DNA from 4 places in the Roseomonas sp. SRI_022 genome. Region 1 is predicted to be linked to each of the others. Evidence: predicted binding sites of a transcription regulator. Region 1 holds the regulator's gene; each other region holds the start of a gene.

Region 1 (4,291 bases):
TTCATGCGGTAGACCACCGCATCGAGGCGACGCTCCAGCAGCTCGATCAGGTTCTCCGAGGTGTCGCCCTTACGGCGCACGGCTTCCTCGTAGTACTTGCGGAACTGCTTCTCGCCGATGTTGCCGTAGTAGCCCTTGAGCTTCTGCTTCGCCATCAGCTGCACGCCGAAGTCGGTCGGCTTCTGCTTGCGGCGCTGGCCATGCTGGCCGGGGCCGTATTCGCGCTTGGCGATGGGGGACTTGGCGCGGCCCCAGAGATTGACGCCAAGGCGGCGGTTGATCTTGTACTTGGATTCTGCGCGCTTGGTCATGCGCTGCACCCCGCCGCGTTACACGGTCGGGCCTTCTTCGCTGTGCCCCGAAGGGCTGTTGTCCCGGTAGGCCCCTGCCCGGACTGGGCGGGGGCGGGCGCGGACCCCGAAGGTCCGTCCACGTTCCCGGAAGGTGGCGGTCCCATAGGTGCCCTGGCGGGGCTTGTCAAACAGGGCCCGCGGCGCCTACTCGCCGACCATGGTGACGCGTTCGGACATCCTCGTGCTCGGCCTGACGGCGGGCGTCGTCGGTAGCCTGGTCGGCGGCCTCATGCTGTACTCCGGGCTCGCTTTGGTCATGGCGGGCAATCATGCGGTGGGCTGGCTGCTCGCCCTGCCCGCGGCGCCGGCCGGTGGCGGGCTCGGCCTGCTGCTGGCGCGCAAGTTGGCGGCCAAGCTCTAGGTTTCGCCGGCCCGGCGCCGGCGGCCGGCCGGCCATTCGTCGGCCAGATAGGCCGCGACCGCCCGGTGGTAGTCGCCGAGCCCCGGCCTCGACCCACCGCCACCCACTAGGCGGTTCATCGCCCGCCACCGCCGCAGCACCGCAGCCACCGCCCCCGCATGGCGCCCGAAGCCGGCGCCGTCCACAGTGATCAAGCCAAGCGCCTGCGCATATTCGGCATCGAAGCGGCCACCCTCGGTATCCGTCGCCTGGCCTGGCCTCAGTTGGTAGCGATAGGCAAGGCCATCCGCGACCGGCACGGAGCCACCGACCGCCGCCAAGACCGTGAGGTCGAACAGGACGTCGTCGATCAGCCGGAACGGCCGGAAGGCCGGGGCCAGGTCCCGCCGCGCCATCAGGTGTAGCGATGCGAAGGCCGAGGCCCAATCGGCGAAGCCGAAGCGCCGTGTGCCCGGTTCCGGAATGCGTCGCACCGCCAGCCCCATCGCGTCGCGCACGACGCTCGGCACCAGGACCGCCCCGGCCGCGCCCGTCATCGCCAGCGCGCTGGCGATTGCGTCCGGCGGACCTTCCAGGGCGTCGTCGCCGTCCAGCATCAGCACATGGGTACCGGCGGCGAGGAAAAGCGCCCGGTTGCGCGCCGCATGGGCGCCACTGGCGACAGGTCCGACCGCCGTGAAGCGCAGGCGCGGGTCATGCGGCAGCACCTCGGCGTAGTCGGTGCCGTCGTCGGAGGCGATGACGACCTCAACCGCCGCCCCCACCGATCGCCCGAACACCGAGGCCACGGCCAGCGGGACCTCGCGCCGCAGGCGGTGGGCGGCGATCAGGACGGAAAGATCAGGGCGGGACATGCCCCGCATCTGTGCCACTCCCCGCAGCGGCGGGCGAGGTCTCCGGCGCCGCGCGGGCGGACCATTCCATCCACAGATTCATCCACACGCAAAAGCGATTGACTGTGACTCCGGAACCTAAATAGAACACGCGTGAGGTTGCCCATTTGTTCCGACCGAGTCGCAGGACCCGGCGCCAGGAGGAGGAGCAGGAATGCTCACGCGCAAGCAGCACGAGCTGCTCATGTTCATCGACCGCCACCTGCGCGAGACAGGATTTTCTCCCTCCTTCGAGGAGATGAAGGGCGCGCTCAACCTCAAATCCAAATCCGGTATCCACAGGCTGATCACGGCGCTGGAAGAACGCGGCTTCCTCCGCCGCCGCGCCCATCGCGCCCGCGCGCTGGAGGTCATTCGCCTGCCGGAGAACCTCGCCCCGCGCAGCAGCCGTGCCGCGGCCAAGGCGCCTGAGGCCCCGCTCGGCCCCAATGTCATCCGCGGGCCCTTCGCAACCCATGCGCCCGCCCGCCCGCCCGCCGAGGCGAATGACAGCGCCCCGGTCACGCTGCCGCTCTACGGCCGGATCGCCGCCGGCCTGCCGATCGAGGCGCTGCGCGACAATGGCGCGAGCGTCGATGTTCCCGCGGCGCTGATCGGCAATGGCGATCATTATGCGCTGGAGGTCGCCGGCGATTCGATGATCGATGCCGGCATTCTCGACGGCGACACCGTGATCATCAATCGCGCCGACACGGCCGAGAACGGGTCGATCGTCGTCGCGCTGGTGGATGAGAACGAGGTGACGCTGAAACGGATCCGCCGGCGGGGGAACTCGATCGCCCTGGAACCGGCCAATCCGCGGCATGAGACACGCATCTTCGGACCGGACCGGGTGCGTGTGCAGGGGCGGCTGGTGGGGCTGCTGCGGCGGTATTGAGACCCGCCAGGGCCGTCGGCGTCCAGGGGTGCACCGGGTCGCGTAGCGCAGCATAGAACTTCGGCACCGTCGCGCCGTTCCAGCACGCGGCGAACGGCGTGCAGGACGACGTCATTCCTGGCAATCGCCTCGATCCGGTTCGCCGCGCGGCATCGGCGCGCTATTCGATCGGCGCGGGCGGTTGCTCCTCCCGCCCGCGCGGTATCGGCACCGGCGGCACCCAGGGCCGCGCGCCGCGCCAGACACGATCGGAGACGACACGCGGGCCCGCCGCATCGAGCCAGACCGCATGCGGGCCGTTCCGCCATACCGAGAAGCGGTCGATCACCTGGCTGCCGGCACAGCGGCCACGCAGCGGCTCTGCCGACACCACCAAGCCTACCCGCCCGCAATGGCCGGCCACCGGATCGCCGCGCAATAGCACCGCGGCCGGCGCCCCCGGCACGGGCCGCAGCAGGCATGCGCCGGGATTGCAGGCGACGGCGCCGTCGGCGGCCTCGCCCTGTCCCGGCAGCGGGTGTGCCTCGCGCAGGCCATGGGCGCGCAGCCAGGAGTCCCGGGTCAGCACTGAGGCCCCCGATTGCCGCTGCAGCCACATCGCGCCATCGGCCACAACGCCGATCAGCCGTGCATCGCCCGACACGAACAGATCCGGCGCGCGGTGCAGCTCCGGGCTGGCCAGGCCCAACGCCATGACCGGCAGTCCGAGCCAACGCCAACGCAATCGCCACAAGCACAGCCAGACCATACCGAAGGCAAAGGCCGCGAGGCCCCAGGGCGGGATGGGCCGCGCCGTCTGCGCCGCCCCGGGCCAAGCGGCCACCTCCCGCGCGACGGCGAGCACAGCCTCGCACCCCCAACCCATCACCATCAGCGCCGGGCCTTCAAGCCCCAGCGGCATCAGCGCGGCGGCAACCATCCCGGCCGGCATCACCAGCACCGAGGTCAGGGGCACTGCCACCGCATTCGCCGCCACGCCATACCATTGCAGCCGGCCGAAATGCGCGAGCCCGAAAGGCGCCGTCGCCAGCCCCGCCAGCCCCGATGTGACGACCAGCCCCACCACGAAGACCAACCCCTTGCGCCACCAGGCGCTAGCGCCCCGCAGCCGGGCCATCGGGCCCTTCAGCGCCTCCCACCCTGCGATCAGGGCGAGCACCGCGGCGAAGGACATCTGGAAGGATGGGCCGAGCACTGCATCGGGCGCGACCAGCATCACCGCTGCGGCCGCCAGTGCCAGGCTGCGCATGGACACCGCCCGGCGTCCGGTCAGCAGCGCCAGCGTGACCAGGACGGCGGTCGCGAAGGACCGCTGCATCGGCACCTGCGACCCGGTCAGCAGCATGTAGAAGCCGCCCGCGGCCAGCGCCGCGACACCGGCCATGGCCTTGCTGTCCACCCGCAGCGCGAGCCATCGCCAGCAGGCGATCACCAGCCGCACCACCCAGAAGGTCACGCCCATCACAATGGCGATGTGCAGGCCGGAGACCGAAAGCAGGTGCGCGAGGCCGGAATCGCGCATGGCGGTCAGATCGGTGCGCGGGATGGCGCTCTGCCCGCCTGTCAGCAATGCGGAGGCGACCGCCCCGGCGGCGCCCGGCACCACGGCGGCGACACGTGTTTCCAGTGTCGTCCGCAGCCCTGACAAGGGCCGCCCGCTCCCCTCCGCCGGGGCGACCTCAGCCGGGCCGATGGCGAAACCGGAACCGCCCTGCCCCGCGAAGAAGGCGCTGCGCTGGAAGTCCCAGGCGCCGGGGAAGGCCGGCGGTGACGGCGCACGCACCAGGGCGCGGACCGTGACGCGGTC
Region 2 (4,291 bases), 100 kb from region 1:
GTTCCACGCGGGAGGCCAGGCGGATCGGCAAGCCCATGCCAAGGCGATGCACCAGCATGCCGATGCCGTCCGGGGTGATCAGGTTTGGCCCGTCCAGCGCCGTCGCGGCGAAGTCGTGCAGCGACATCAGGGAAAGTTCGGCGGCGCAGATCTGGGCACCTTCCCAATGCGCGACTGTTGAATCCCATGGGCCGCTGGCCGGGGCGGCCTCGGCAGCCGGGCGGTCGGGGCCACCATCCCGGGCTGCGGCTTCGATGGCCACCCAGAATGCGTCCTCAGCCGCTGCGAAGGAGCGACGCTCGGCCGGGGTCGCTGCGCGTCCGAAGGCGTGCAGGCGGCGCTGGCGCAGGGCGTCATGGTCGATCAGCGGCATGCCCAGCGCCCGGGCCAGCGGCGTCAGCGGATTGTCGTTCCCCTGATGCAGCCAGGATGCGCCGAGATCGAAGGCCGTGCCGACGATCTGGTTGCTGGCTTGCGTGCGGGCCCGCCCGCCTATTCCGTGGCCGCCTTCCAGCACGACGCAGGACCGCCCGCGCGCGGCCAGCGCCCGCGCCGCCGCGATCCCCGCGCAGCCGGCGCCGATGACGAGCACGTCTGGATCGGATGGCAACATCGCCGCATCATGCCGCGACAACGCGAAGGGATGAACCATGCTGCAGTCGCCGCCCGCCGAACCCGGCATGCGTGAGGATGAGGTCGATACGCCGGCGCTGCTGATCGACCTCGACGCGTTCGAGCACAATCTCGACACCATGGCCGCCCTGCTGGCGCCGACCGGCGCCAAGCTGCGGGCGCACGCCAAGACGCACAAATCGCCGGTGGTGGCGAAGCTGCAGATGGCGCGTGGCGCCGTCGGGCAATGCGTGCAGAAGGTCGCGGAGGCCGAGGCGCTGGCCTGGGGCGGCATCCCTGACGTGCTGGTCACGAACCAGGTGGTCAGCCCGCGCAAGCTCTCGCGGCTCGCCGCACTTGCGCGGATCTGCAAGATCGGCGTCTGCGTCGATGATGCCGCGCAGATCGCGCTGATCGAACAGGCGGCGGAAGCGGCCGGCGTGCGCATTCCCGTGCTGGTGGAGATCGATGTCGGCATGGGCCGCGCGGGCGTCGAACACGGCCCGCCGGCCGTCGCACTTGCCGAACGGATCGCGGCCAGCAAGCAACTGACCTTCGGCGGTCTGCAGGCCTATCACGGCAGCGCGCAGCACATGCGCACGCCGGAACAGCGCGCGGCGGCCATCGCCGAAGCCGCTGCGCGGTCGCGGCGCACGGTGGAGCAGTTGAAGCAGCGCGGCCTCGACTGCCCCATCGTCGGCGGCGCGGGCACCGGCACCTTCCGGCATGAAGCGGCGAGCGGCGTCTATACCGAGATCCAGGCCGGGTCCTACGCCTTCATGGATGTGGACTACGCGAAGAACGACGACGCACCGCCCTTCCGCCACGCGCTGTTTGTGCTGACGCAGGTGATGAGCCGCGCGACACCCGGCGTCGCGGTGGTGGATTGCGGGCACAAGGGCGTGTCGGTGGATTCCGGCATGCCGGGCGTGTGGCAGCGCCCTGGGCTTCGCTATGCCGGCGCATCGGACGAGCACGGCAAGATCCTGATCGAGGACGGCACCCCGCCGGCGCTGGGCGAGAAGCTGCGGCTGGTGCCCGGGCATTGCGACCCGACAGTCGACCGCTACGACTGGTATGTCGGCGTGCGGAAGGGGCGGGTGGAATGCCTCTGGCCGATCGCGGCGCGGGGGGCGATGGCCTGAAGGGAGCCGATGGCGCTAGCCTCGGGCGAGGCCGAGGAAGGATCGCCCGATGCTGCCCATTCCGAAGGACATCTACACGGAACCCGAGGCCTCGCCGGACGGTCTCGCCAATCTCGGCCCGCTGCGCGGCCTTGCGGGGGTCTGGGCGGCGGATAAGGGCATCGACATCAATCCCAAGGCCGAGGGGCCGGAGCGGCGGGTGTTCCGCGAGCATGTGCGGATGGATGTGATCGATCCGCAGACCAATGGGCCGCAGCTTCTCTACGGCCTGCGCTACCACATCCACATCAACACACCGGACGAGAAGATCACCTTCCACGACCAGGTCGGCTATTGGCTGTGGGAACCGGCGACGGGGCTGATCCTGCAAAGCCTGACGATCCCGCGCGGGCAGATCGTGCTGGCGGCGGGGCACGCCAAGCCAGGGGACAAGCGGATCTCGGTTTCCGCGACGCGCGGCGACGACCGCTACGGCATCTGTTCGAACGCCTTCCTGGACGAGGCGTTCCGCACCGACCGCTACAGCTGCGCCATCACCTTCAACGAGGATGGCAGCTGGACCTATGAGGTCGAGACGGACCTCATGATCCGGGGCACCCAGCCCTTCAACCACCACGATACGAACACGCTGAAACTGGTCGCGCCGCCGCAGCCCAACCCACTGCAGGCGATCCTGAGCGGGCAGGGCGGGAAGGCGGGCTGATCGCGCCTACTGGCTTGCCCAGATGATCCTGTGCATCCAGGCGATCTCCGGCAGCTCGAAACTGTAGGAGGGATGCGCCGGGTTCAGGCTGGCGAGCTCGATGCGCTTGGCCGATTGCCGGCGCAGTTCCTTCGCCATCACCTCCCCCTTCGCGGTGCGCACCACCACGCGGTCGCCGCGCCGCACGGGTGCGGCGGGGGAGACGACCACGACATCGCCGTCGCGGAACACCGGCTCCATGGATTCACCGGAGATCTCGAGCGCATAGGCATTGGGATCGCCGATCTCGGGCAGGGAGATCTCGTCCCAGGACCCGCCGACGGGATAGCCGCCATCGTCGAAGTATCCCTCGCCGCCCGCCTGGGCGAGGCCGATCAGCGGCACGCGCCGCCCGGCACCGCCGCGGCCGCCGCCGCGCGGCAGCGCCGGCAGGCCGGAGACGAGGGAGGCGAAATCCTCGATCCCCCGGCCTGTGGCGGTCAGCACCTTGGCGACGCTCTCGGTGGAGGGCCAACGCGCGCGGCCATCGGCGCCGATGCGCTTGGAGGGGTTGAAGGCGGTGGGGTCGAGCCCCGCCTTGCGCGCCAGGCCCGAGGCGGACAGCCCATGTTCCGCCGCCAGAGCATCGAGGGCGCGCCAGATATCGTCATGCCGCATGGTGGATGGTCCCGATGGCGCGACTCCAGATGATGTGCCGCGTCCTGGGCAACCTATCCTAGGTTTTGTTTCAGAAATCAATAGGTGCATGTTCCTTTTCGACCTTGCCCTTCGCAACTGTTGCGTTTAATGTTCTCGTATTGTTCACCTGACAGGCGAGAAACCCCCATGCGACCTGCCCCCCGCAGCGCCCACGTCCCCCGCTTCGCCAGCATTACCGCCGCGGAGCCGTTTCGCTCCGCCGAGGAGGCCTGGTTCTGGACCATGGCGGCACTGACCGCGCGGCGTGACGGCGCCCGCATTTCCGCCGGCAAGGGCGAGAAGGTGCGCCCCTGCGAGCCGGACGACGTCATCAAGTGTCTCGACCGGCTGTACCGCCACCGGCGCATCGACCTGATCCATGCCCGCGTGATGCGCGTCTGGGGCGAGCGCGGCCAGGCGCCCGACCCGCGCCACCTGTCCGAGCGCGCCGATGCCGCGCAGTGGCGGGAGGCGATGGACCGCCTGGAATGGCCGCTGCGCGTGAAGGGGATCGTGGCGTGACGGGACGGAACCGGGAAGGGCTTTGCCCCTCCCGGACCCTCCCTACCAAAGGCCTAGAGGCCTTTGGGAGCCTCCACTTGGCGCCCAGGGCCAAGGTATCGGCATTCCAAAGGCCCCCTGGCCTTTGGTGGGGTGGTTTGGAGGGGCAAGGCCCCTCCAATGCCGCATGACCCCGCGCCTGCGCCTCGCCCGCGACGCCCCGCAGCAGGTCTGGATCGCCTTCGGCGGCGATGCCGACCAGCCCTGGCTGCGCCCGCTGCGCCGCGGTTTCCGCCACTGCTTCGCCGCGCTGCGCGATGAGGCCGGCTGGACCGTGCTGGAACCGCTGTCGGGACGGCTGATGATCATGCGCCTGGCGGTGCCGGCGGGCTACGACCTGCCGGGCTTCTATGAGCGGGCGGGGCTCGCCGTGGTTGGCCCCTTCGCGCCGGGGGCGCCGCGCAGGACCTGGCTGCCCGAGCTGCTACCCTTCACCTGCGTCGGGCTGTGCCGCGCGGTGCTGGGCGCTGGCGCGCCGCGCGCGGTCACGCCTTGGGGCCTGTTCCGGCGGCTTGGTAAGATTTCTGCAGGAAATAAGAAAAAAGTCTTGTATACGCTACCGAACTAGGATAATTATCCGATCGCCAAGGGG
Region 3 (4,291 bases), 120 kb from region 1:
GAACTGATGCCGCGCCTGAAGGAACACCTGAAGGCGGCCTGAGCGGTCGATGCCCACTTTAAACTTCTACGTTTTTAGCACTTTATTCTTGCCCCACCCGGGTGCGCCCCTGAGTCCCCGCGGTCCAGGGGGCCCCTGCCCCCTGGTGGGGGAGTTCGAGGGGGCAACGCCCCCTCGATCCGACCGTGGCTCAGAACAGCGCCAACTGCGTCGCGCGCGGTGCCGCACCCGGCACCTCCGGCACGCGAAACTGCCCGCAGTCGAGCGCATCCACCCCGCCGCCGCGGCGTTCCAGCCCCAGCCGCTTCGCCGCCACCGCGAAACGCCGCGCCAGCAGGTCGGCATAGGCGCCGGTGCCCTTCTGCCGCACGCCGAAGCGGCTGTCATACAGCGCGCCGCCGCGCGTCTGGCGGATCAGCGACAGCACCCGCGCGGCGCGGTCCGGCATGTGCCGTTCGAGCCATTCCTCGAAGAGCTGCTTGATCTCAAGCGGAAGGCGCAGCAGCACATAGCCCGCGCTCGACGCCCCGGCGGCGGCGGCGCGTTCGAGGATCGTCTCCAGCTCCGCATCGTTGACCGCGGGGATCATCGGCGCGGCCAGCACCGCGGCGGGAATGCCGGCGGCGGCGAGGTCCCGCACGGCCGCCAGGCGCCGCTCCGGCGTGGCGGCACGCGGTTCCATGATGCGGGCGAGGCGCGCATCGAGCGTGGTGATCGACAGGCAGACCCGCACCAGCTTGCGCTGCGCCATGGCCGTCAGGATATCGAGGTCGCGCAGCACGCCGGCCGACTTGGTCACGATGGTGACCGGATGGTTGAAGCGGTCCAGCACCTCCAGCACCGCGCGCGTCAGCTTCAGCGTGCGCTCCACCGGCTGGTAGGGGTCGGTGTTCGACCCCAGCGCGATCGGCTTCGGGTCGTAGCCGGGCTTGCGCAGTTCCTTTTCAAGGAGTGCGGCGACCTCGGGCTTGAACAGCAGCCGCGTCTCGAAATCCATCCCCGGCGACAGGCCGAGATAGGCGTGGGAGGGGCGCGCATAGCAATAGACGCAGCCATGCTCGCAGCCGCGATAGGGGTTTATGGCGCGATCGAAGCCGATATCCGGACTCTCGTTCCAGGCCAGCGCCGATTTCGCGTTGTCCTTGGTCAGCGTGGTCGGCAGCGGCGGCAGGTCGGCGAAGGCGGCTTCCAGCGTGCCCCATCCATCGTCGAAGGCCTCCCGCGCGGTGCGCTCGAAGCGCACCGCTGGGTTGAGGCCGGCGCCGCGGCCCTTGCGCGCCAGCGGCGGCAGGGCGTGGACCAGATCGGGCGAGAGGTTCGGGGTGCCGTCCGGCATGGCGCGGGTCCTGCCTGTCCTGGGGGAAGGGGGATCAAGTTCCCATTTCGTTCCTGGGCATCCTGCGCAAACGACCCTCCGCCGTCAAGAACAGAATGGGAACGAGAGGTTAATGCGCCGCGCATCCTCCGGCGGCCGGAATGCGAACATTGAAAGAACTCACGGCCGTCCTGCCGACCCTGAACGCGGCGGAAATCATGGCTGACAGCCTTGCCGCGCTGCGCGGCCATGTCGCCGCCATCGTGATCGCCGATGGCGGCAGCAGCGATGGCACGGCGGCCCTGGCAGCGGAAGAAGGGGCGCTGCTCATCGCTGCCCCCCGCGGCCGCGGCAGCCAGCTGGCGACGGGCACCGCCGCCGTCGCCACCCCCTGGATCCTGGTGCTGCATGCCGACACCCGCCCCGGCCCCGGCTGGCAGGACGCCGCCCAGGCCTTCATGGTCGACCCCGCCAATGCTCGGCGCGCTGCCCATTTCCGCTTTGCGATGGACGATGCCTCGCCGCAGGCCCGGCGGCTGGAACGCATGGTCGCCTGGCGCTGCCGCCGACTTGGCCTGCCCTATGGCGACCAGGGGCTGCTGATCGCGCGCGGCTTCCTCGCCGAACTCGGCGGCTACCGGCCCATTCCGATCATGGAGGACGTCGATCTGGTGCGCCGCATCGGAAGGGCGCGGCTGGTGGCGCTGGACGTGCCCTTCGTCACCTCCGCCGCACGCTGGCGGACGCAGGGCTGGTGGGCGCGTTCGGCGCGCAACCTCGGCTGCCTTGCGCTCTGGTTCGCCGGCGTCTCGCCGGAGCGTATCGCCAAGCTCTATACGGGGCGGCGGCGGTGACGCGGCCGACCGTCATCCTGTTCGCCCGCGCGCCGCGCCTCGGCATGGTGAAGCGGCGGCTGGCGCGCGGCATCGGTGATCGCGCGGCGCTGCGCTTCCATCGCGCGACGCTGGCTGCCACGGCGCGGCCGATCGCGCGGGACCGGCGCTGGCGGACGCTGCTCGCCACCACGCCGCGAGGCGCGCGTGCCGATTGGGCGCGCTTCGTGCCGCGTGGGACGATGCGCATCGACCAGGGGCGTGGCGACCTCGGCGCCCGCATGGCCGCCTGCTTGCGCCGTGTGCCGCGCGCTGTCCTTGCCGGCAGCGACATTCCCGACCTGTGCCCCGCCGACATTGCCGCCGCCTTCCGCGCGCTGGGCCGGGCCGATGCGGTGTTCGGGCCTGCGACGGATGGCGGCTACTGGCTGGTCGGCCTCGGCCCGCGGCGGCCAGCGCGGCCCTTCGCCGGGGTGCGCTGGTCCAGCGAGCACGCGCTGGCCGACACGCTCGCGAATTTCCGTGGCCGGCGCGTCGCGCTGCTGCGGCGCCTGCAGGATGTGGACACGGCGGAGGACCTGGCGCGGCTGACGCGAGGCGCGTGAAGCGGCCGCGCCGGGTGGGCTCACATCATGCTGCCGGCCAGGGCGAGCGCCAGGGCCTCGTCCTCGGTCGGCGGCAGCACGGCGCGCAGCCAAAGGCCCAGTGCTGCTGCGACCCAACTCGTGGCCCACAGCATGGCGACCGGATCCGTTGCCACGGCCAGGATCGGCGCCACGAGTTCCGAGGTGAACACATATGCCATCGCGACCGCTCCTCTGCTTGAGCCTCAGGCCCCCGGAAGCATCCGACCCGTCCGGACAATCCGCCGGACGGTCGCAGTTCGCTGACGCGGCATTGGGCGCGCCGCCGATCCTCTTCGCAACAGGAATCGTCACGATTGGGTGATGTGTTCGCCGGCCGATCAGCCCATCGCGCCGGTCGCGAGCGTCTGAGCCCAGTCCGGCCGGCCATTCTCCGCCGCGCGTCGCGCCGCCGCGTCCCAGTCGTAGTCGAGGGCAAGCAGTTCCGCGCCCCAACGGCCGCGCCGCAGCGTCAGAACCGCATAACGCGCATGGGGCGACCGATGTTCCAGCCCCGGTGCCGCCGGGCTGTCGGCGAAGACCGGGCAGCCGACGCTGCCCGGGTTGAGGATGGTGCAGCCCGTCGGTCCCTGCACCAGCGCCTGGCGATGGCTGTGCCCGCACAGCACCACGCCGCCCGGCCGCGCCGCAGCGCCGAGCCGTGCGGCCACCGTACCGCGCGGCGCGGGCGCGAGCAGGCCATGGGCCGCTTCCTCCAACAGATAGGTGCTGTCATCCGTCGGCGTGCCGTGGACGGCGAGGATGTCCGGGGTGACCTCCAGCGTCGCCGGCAGGGCGTGCAGGCTGGCGCGCTGCGCTTCCGTCAGCGCATTGCGCGCGAAGCGGCCGGCGGGGGTGAGGTCGGCCTCCGCCTTCTCGACGATCCAGCGGTCGTGGTTGCCGCGCACCGTCGGCAGGTCGAGCGCGGCGAGGCGCTCGAAGGTCTCGCGCGGCCAGAGCGGGCTGGTGACGCAATCGCCGAGGTTCACGATCGCATCGGGCCGGCGTTCCTCGATGTCGGCGAGGACGGCCTCGAGCGCGAGCAGGTTGCCGTGGATGTCGGAGATCACCGCGAGACGCATGGCTTGCTCCCTCCGCAAATCCGGCGGCTGGTCGGGTGGGGCCGCCCATGCGAGCCTCGCCGCAGGAGGACCGCCATCATGACCGCACCGCTCCGCTTCGGCCTGCTGTTGTTCCCGCGCCTGACGCAGCTCGACATGACCGGGCCCTTCGAGGTGTTTTCCCGCGTTCCCGGCGGCAGCGTGCACCTGCTGTGGAAGACGCGCGAGCCGGTGAGCGCCGATACCGGGCTGACCATGACGCCCGATACCGCCTTCGCGGATTGCCCGCCGCTCGACGTGATCTGCGTGCCTGGCGGGCCGGGCGTGGCGGCGCTGATGGAGGATGACGAGGTGCTGACCTTCCTGCGGCAGCAGGCGGCGAGCGCGCGCTTCGTCACATCGGTCTGCACGGGCGCGCTGGTGCTGGGGGCGGCGGGGCTGCTCAAGGGTGTGCGGGCG
Region 4 (4,291 bases), on a different contig from region 1:
CAACGGCCGCCCTTCACGTTGAAGGAGAAGCGGCCGGCCTTGTAGCCGCGTGCACGGGATTCCGGCATCTCCGAGAACCAGTCGCGGATCGGCGCGAATAGCCCGGTATAGGTCGCGGGGTTGGATCGCGGCGTGCGGCCGATCGGCGACTGGTCAATGTCGATGATCTTGTCGAGGTGTTCCAGCCCCTCGATCCGGTCATGCGGGGCGGGGACCTCGGCGGCACCCATCAGGCGGCGGGACGCAGCCTTGTAGAGCGTTTCGATCACCAGCGTGGACTTGCCGCCACCGGACACGCCCGTGATGCAGGTGAAAGTGCCGAGCGGGATCGATGCGGTCAGGTTCTTCAGGTTGTTGCCGGTGGCACCGACGACGCGGAGTTGTTTCTTCCTGTCCGTCTTGCGGCGCGTGGCCGGCACCTCGATCCGGCGGCTGCCGGAGAGATACTGGCCGGTCAGGCTGGCAGGATTGGCCGCGACCTCGGCCGGCGTGCCCTGCGCGATGACCTGCCCGCCGCCCTTGCCGGCAGCGGGACCGATATCGACGAGGTGGTCGGCCTGGCGGATCGCGTCCTCGTCATGCTCGACGACCAGCACGGTGTTGCCGAGGTCGCGCAGCCGCCGCAACGTGGTCAGCAGCCGTTCATTGTCGCGCTGGTGCAGGCCGATCGACGGTTCGTCCAACACGTACAGCACGCCGGTCAGCCCCGAGCCGATCTGCGATGCCAGCCGGATACGCTGCGATTCGCCACCCGACAGCGTGGCGGAGGACCGGCCGAGGCTCAGGTAGTCCAGGCCGACATCGACCAGGAACTGCAACCGTTCCTCGATCTCGCGCAGGATGCGCCGGGCGATCTCCTGACGCTGCGGGGTCAGCGTTTCCATCACCGTGGCGAACCAGTCGCGCGCGCGGCGGATCGACAGGTCGCTGACCTCGCCGATGTGCTTCGTCGCGATCTTCACCGACAGCGCCTGCGGCTTGAGGCGATAGCCGTTGCAGACCTGGCAGGGCTTCTGCGCCTGGTAGCGGGACAGGTCCTCTCGCACCCAGGGATTGTCGGTTTCCTTGAAGCGGCGTTCGAGGTTGGGGATGATGCCCTCGAAGGGCTTCTTCACCTCATAGGCGCGCAGCCCGTCCTTGTAGCGCAGCGTGACGACCTCATCGCCGGTGCCGTGCAGGATCTGCTGACGCACCGCGGCCGGGATGTCCTGCCAGGGCATCGTCATCGCGAACTTAAAGTGCTTCGCCAAGCTTTCCAGCGTCTGGGTGTAGTAGGGCGATTGCGCGCCGGTCCAGGGCATGACCGCCCCGTCCTTCAGCGACACATCGTCCTGCGGCACCACGAGCATCGGGTCGAAGAAGGTCTCGGTGCCGAGGCCGTCGCAGGACGGGCAGGCGCCATGCGGGGAGTTGAAGGAGAAGAGCCGCGGCTCGACTTCCTCGATGGTGAAGCCGGAGACCGGGCAGGCGAATTTCGCGCTGAACACGGTGCGGTCCTGCGTATCCGCATTCTCGGCGTAAGCGATGCCGTCGGAGAGCGAGAGCGCGGTCTCGAAGGAATCGGCGAGGCGCTGGGCGATCCCTTCGCGCACCACGATTCGGTCCACCACCGCCTCGATGTCGTGCTTCAGCTTCTTGTCCAGCTTCGGCGCTTCGGCGATCAGGTGCAGCGCGCCGTTGATCTTCACGCGTTCGAAGCCGCGGCGCTGCAGCTCGGCCAGCTCCTTCTTGAATTCGCCCTTCTTGCCGCGCGCGATGGGGGCGAGCAGCAGCAGCCTCGTGCCTTCCTCCATCGCCATGACGCGATCGACCATCTGGGAGACGGTCTGCGCCTCGATCGGCAGGCCCGTCGCTGGGGAGTACGGCACGCCGGCCCGTGCCCAGAGCAGGCGCATGTAGTCGTGGATCTCAGTGACCGTGCCGACGGTGGACCGCGGATTGTGGCTGGTGGTCTTCTGCTCGATGGAGATGGCCGGCGACAGGCCCTCGATCGAATCGACATCGGGCTTCTGCATCAGTTGCAGGAACTGCCGCGCATAGGCGGAGAGCGACTCGACGTAGCGTCGTTGCCCCTCCGCATAGATGGTGTCGAAGGCGAGCGAGGACTTGCCCGACCCCGACAGGCCGGTGACGACCGTCAGACGGTCGCGCGGGATGTCGAGGTCCACGTCCTTCAGGTTGTGTTGCCTGGCGCCGCGGATACGGATCTGGCCGGTCATGCGATGGGGGCTCCGCGCGGCGCGGCGGAGCCGGCCGGTGATGTTCCGGTGATGTTCTCTTTACTATATGATCCGGGACGCGCCGGAAGGGAAGGGGATGTTGCGATGCGGCAGCGTCGTGGCAGGGTCCGCCGGGCGTCGGGGCGGCACTGCCCCTGGGCAGGCGGGAGACTGGCCGCCGCTGCCCGGAAAGGCTAGTATGTCCGGCCGAATTTCCAGAGAGCAGCAGGTATGGCAGGCGTCAACAAGGCGATCATTCTCGGGCGGCTCGGCCGCGATCCGGAAGTCCGCAACTTCCAGAACGGCGGCAAGGTCGTGAACCTGCGAATCGCAACGTCCGAGCGATACAAGGACCGCGAGGGCAACCAGCAGGAGCGGACCGAGTGGCACGCCGTGGCGATCTTCAATGAACGCCTGGGCGAGGTGGCCGAGAAGTACCTGCGCAAGGGCAGCGAGGTCTACATCGAGGGCCAGATCGAAACCCGCAAATGGCAGGACCAGGCTGGGCAGGAGCGTTACACGACCGAGATCGTGCTGCGCCAGTTCCGCGGCGAATTGCAGCTCGTGGGCGGGCGCGGCTCGGGCGGTGGTGCCTCGGATGACGGCGGCTATGCGGAACGGCCAGCGAGTGGTGGCGGTGGCGCGTCGCGCGGCGGCTACGAAGGCGGCAGTGGCGGACGGTCCGCCGGTGGGTCGCGTGGCGGTGGCGGCTGGGATTCGAAGAAGACCGACCTCGACGACGAAATCCCGTTCTGAACCGGCCCCGGCGCGGCGGTTGACTGCGGCCGCCGCGCGGTGCCTATGACGCCCGAAACCCGCGCGCGGCAGCGCCGCGCCGCCCCATGACCGGATCGAGCCCAGCCGAGTGAGCGACCCCAGCACCCCTGGCGACACCCCCATCGACACGCAGCCTGTTGCGCTCGAGGAGGAGATGCGCCGCTCCTATCTCGACTATGCGATGAGCGTGATCGTCGCGCGCGCCCTGCCGGATGTGCGCGACGGGCTGAAGCCGGTGCATCGCCGCATCCTGTTTGCGATGCAGGAGGCCGGCTACACCTCCGACAAGCCGTATCGCAAATCGGCCCGCGTCGTCGGCGACGTCATGGGTAAGTATCACCCGCATGGCGATGCCTCGATCTACGACGCCATGGTACGCATGGCGCAGCCCTTCTCGATGCGCGTGCCGCTGATCGACGGACAGGGCAATTTCGGCTCGGTGGACGGCGATCCGCCGGCGGCGATGCGCTACACCGAAGCGCGCCTCGCGCCGTCAGCGATGGCGCTGCTGGAGGGCATCGACGAGGACACCGTCGATTTCCAGGCGAACTACGACGAAAGCGCGCATGAACCCCGCGTGCTGCCAGCCGCCTTCCCGAATCTGCTGGTCAATGGCGCGGGCGGCATCGCCGTCGGCATGGCGACGAACATCCCGACGCACAACCCGACCGAGGTCATCGACGCGACCCTCGCGCTGGTCGCCGACAATTCGCTGACGCTCGAAGACCTGATGAAGATCATCCCCGGGCCGGACTTCCCGACCGGCGGGTTGATCCTCGGGCGTTCGGGCATTCGCGCGGCCTTCGAGACGGGTCGGGGATCGATCCCGCTGCGCGCGCGCGCCGAGATCGAGGAGATGCGCGGCGGCCGCCAGGCCATCGCCGTCACGGAGATCCCCTATCAGGTCAACAAGGCGACGCTGCTGGAGAAGATCGCCGAACTCGTCCGCGCGAAGGCGATCGAAGGCATCTCCGACCTGCGCGACGAATCCGATCGTTCGGGCATGCGCATCGTCATTGAGCTGAAGCGCGATGCGACGGTCGAGGTGGTGCTGAACCAGCTGTATCGCATGACGTCGCTGCAGACGTCTTTCGCGGTGAATTTCCTCGCCCTGCACAATGGGCGCCCGCAGCAGATGGGGCTGCGCGACGCGCTGCTCGCCTTCATCGCCTTCCGCGAGGATGTGATCCTGCGGCGGTCGCGTTATCGCCTCGCCAAGGCGCGCGAGCGCGGGCACTTGCTGATCGGCCTGGCCATCGCGGTCGCCAACATCGATGAGGTGATCCGCGTGATCC

The links. Region 1 encodes LexA, which represses DNA repair genes until DNA is damaged. Its sites were predicted from a motif close to TGTTCTANNTANGTTC; they were not measured.
Region 2: AC2YHJ_RS08620 (S24 family peptidase) is a predicted target of LexA. The motif match lies at 3,248-3,263, and genes of this name have one in related genera.
Region 3: AC2YHJ_RS08520 (PA0069 family radical SAM protein) is a predicted target of LexA. The motif match lies at 1,425-1,440, and genes of this name have one in related genera.
Region 4: uvrA (excinuclease ABC subunit UvrA) is a predicted target of LexA. The motif match lies at 2,261-2,276, and genes of this name have one in related genera.

The regions. Positions count from the first base shown of each region.
Region 1 covers NZ_JBYCZL010000007.1:163,689-167,979, reverse strand. Annotated here, with positions in the region: gene rpsD (30S ribosomal protein S4) at 1-311, opposite strand, end outside; gene AC2YHJ_RS09250 (hypothetical protein) at 475-714, shown strand; gene AC2YHJ_RS09245 (glycosyltransferase family 2 protein) at 711-1,568, opposite strand; gene lexA (transcriptional repressor LexA) at 1,762-2,484, shown strand; gene AC2YHJ_RS09235 (ComEC/Rec2 family competence protein) at 2,645-4,291, opposite strand, start outside.
Region 2 covers NZ_JBYCZL010000007.1:58,808-63,098, forward strand. Annotated here, with positions in the region: gene AC2YHJ_RS08605 (flavin monoamine oxidase family protein) at 1-652, opposite strand, end outside; gene AC2YHJ_RS08610 (DSD1 family PLP-dependent enzyme) at 651-1,757, shown strand; gene AC2YHJ_RS08615 (FABP family protein) at 1,807-2,460, shown strand; gene AC2YHJ_RS08620 (S24 family peptidase) at 2,467-3,117, opposite strand; gene AC2YHJ_RS08625 (hypothetical protein) at 3,286-3,660, shown strand; gene AC2YHJ_RS08630 (hypothetical protein) at 3,827-4,267, shown strand.
Region 3 covers NZ_JBYCZL010000007.1:42,161-46,451, forward strand. Annotated here, with positions in the region: gene moaB (molybdenum cofactor biosynthesis protein B) at 1-42, shown strand, start outside; gene AC2YHJ_RS08520 (PA0069 family radical SAM protein) at 191-1,336, opposite strand; gene AC2YHJ_RS08525 (glycosyltransferase) at 1,486-2,169, shown strand; gene AC2YHJ_RS08530 (TIGR04282 family arsenosugar biosynthesis glycosyltransferase) at 2,166-2,753, shown strand; gene AC2YHJ_RS08535 (hypothetical protein) at 2,774-2,953, opposite strand; gene AC2YHJ_RS08540 (metallophosphoesterase family protein) at 3,113-3,853, opposite strand; gene AC2YHJ_RS08545 (DJ-1/PfpI family protein) at 3,932-4,291, shown strand, end outside.
Region 4 covers NZ_JBYCZL010000011.1:17,770-22,060, forward strand. Annotated here, with positions in the region: gene uvrA (excinuclease ABC subunit UvrA) at 1-2,219, opposite strand, end outside; gene ssb (single-stranded DNA-binding protein) at 2,451-2,975, shown strand; gene gyrA (DNA gyrase subunit A) at 3,085-4,291, shown strand, end outside.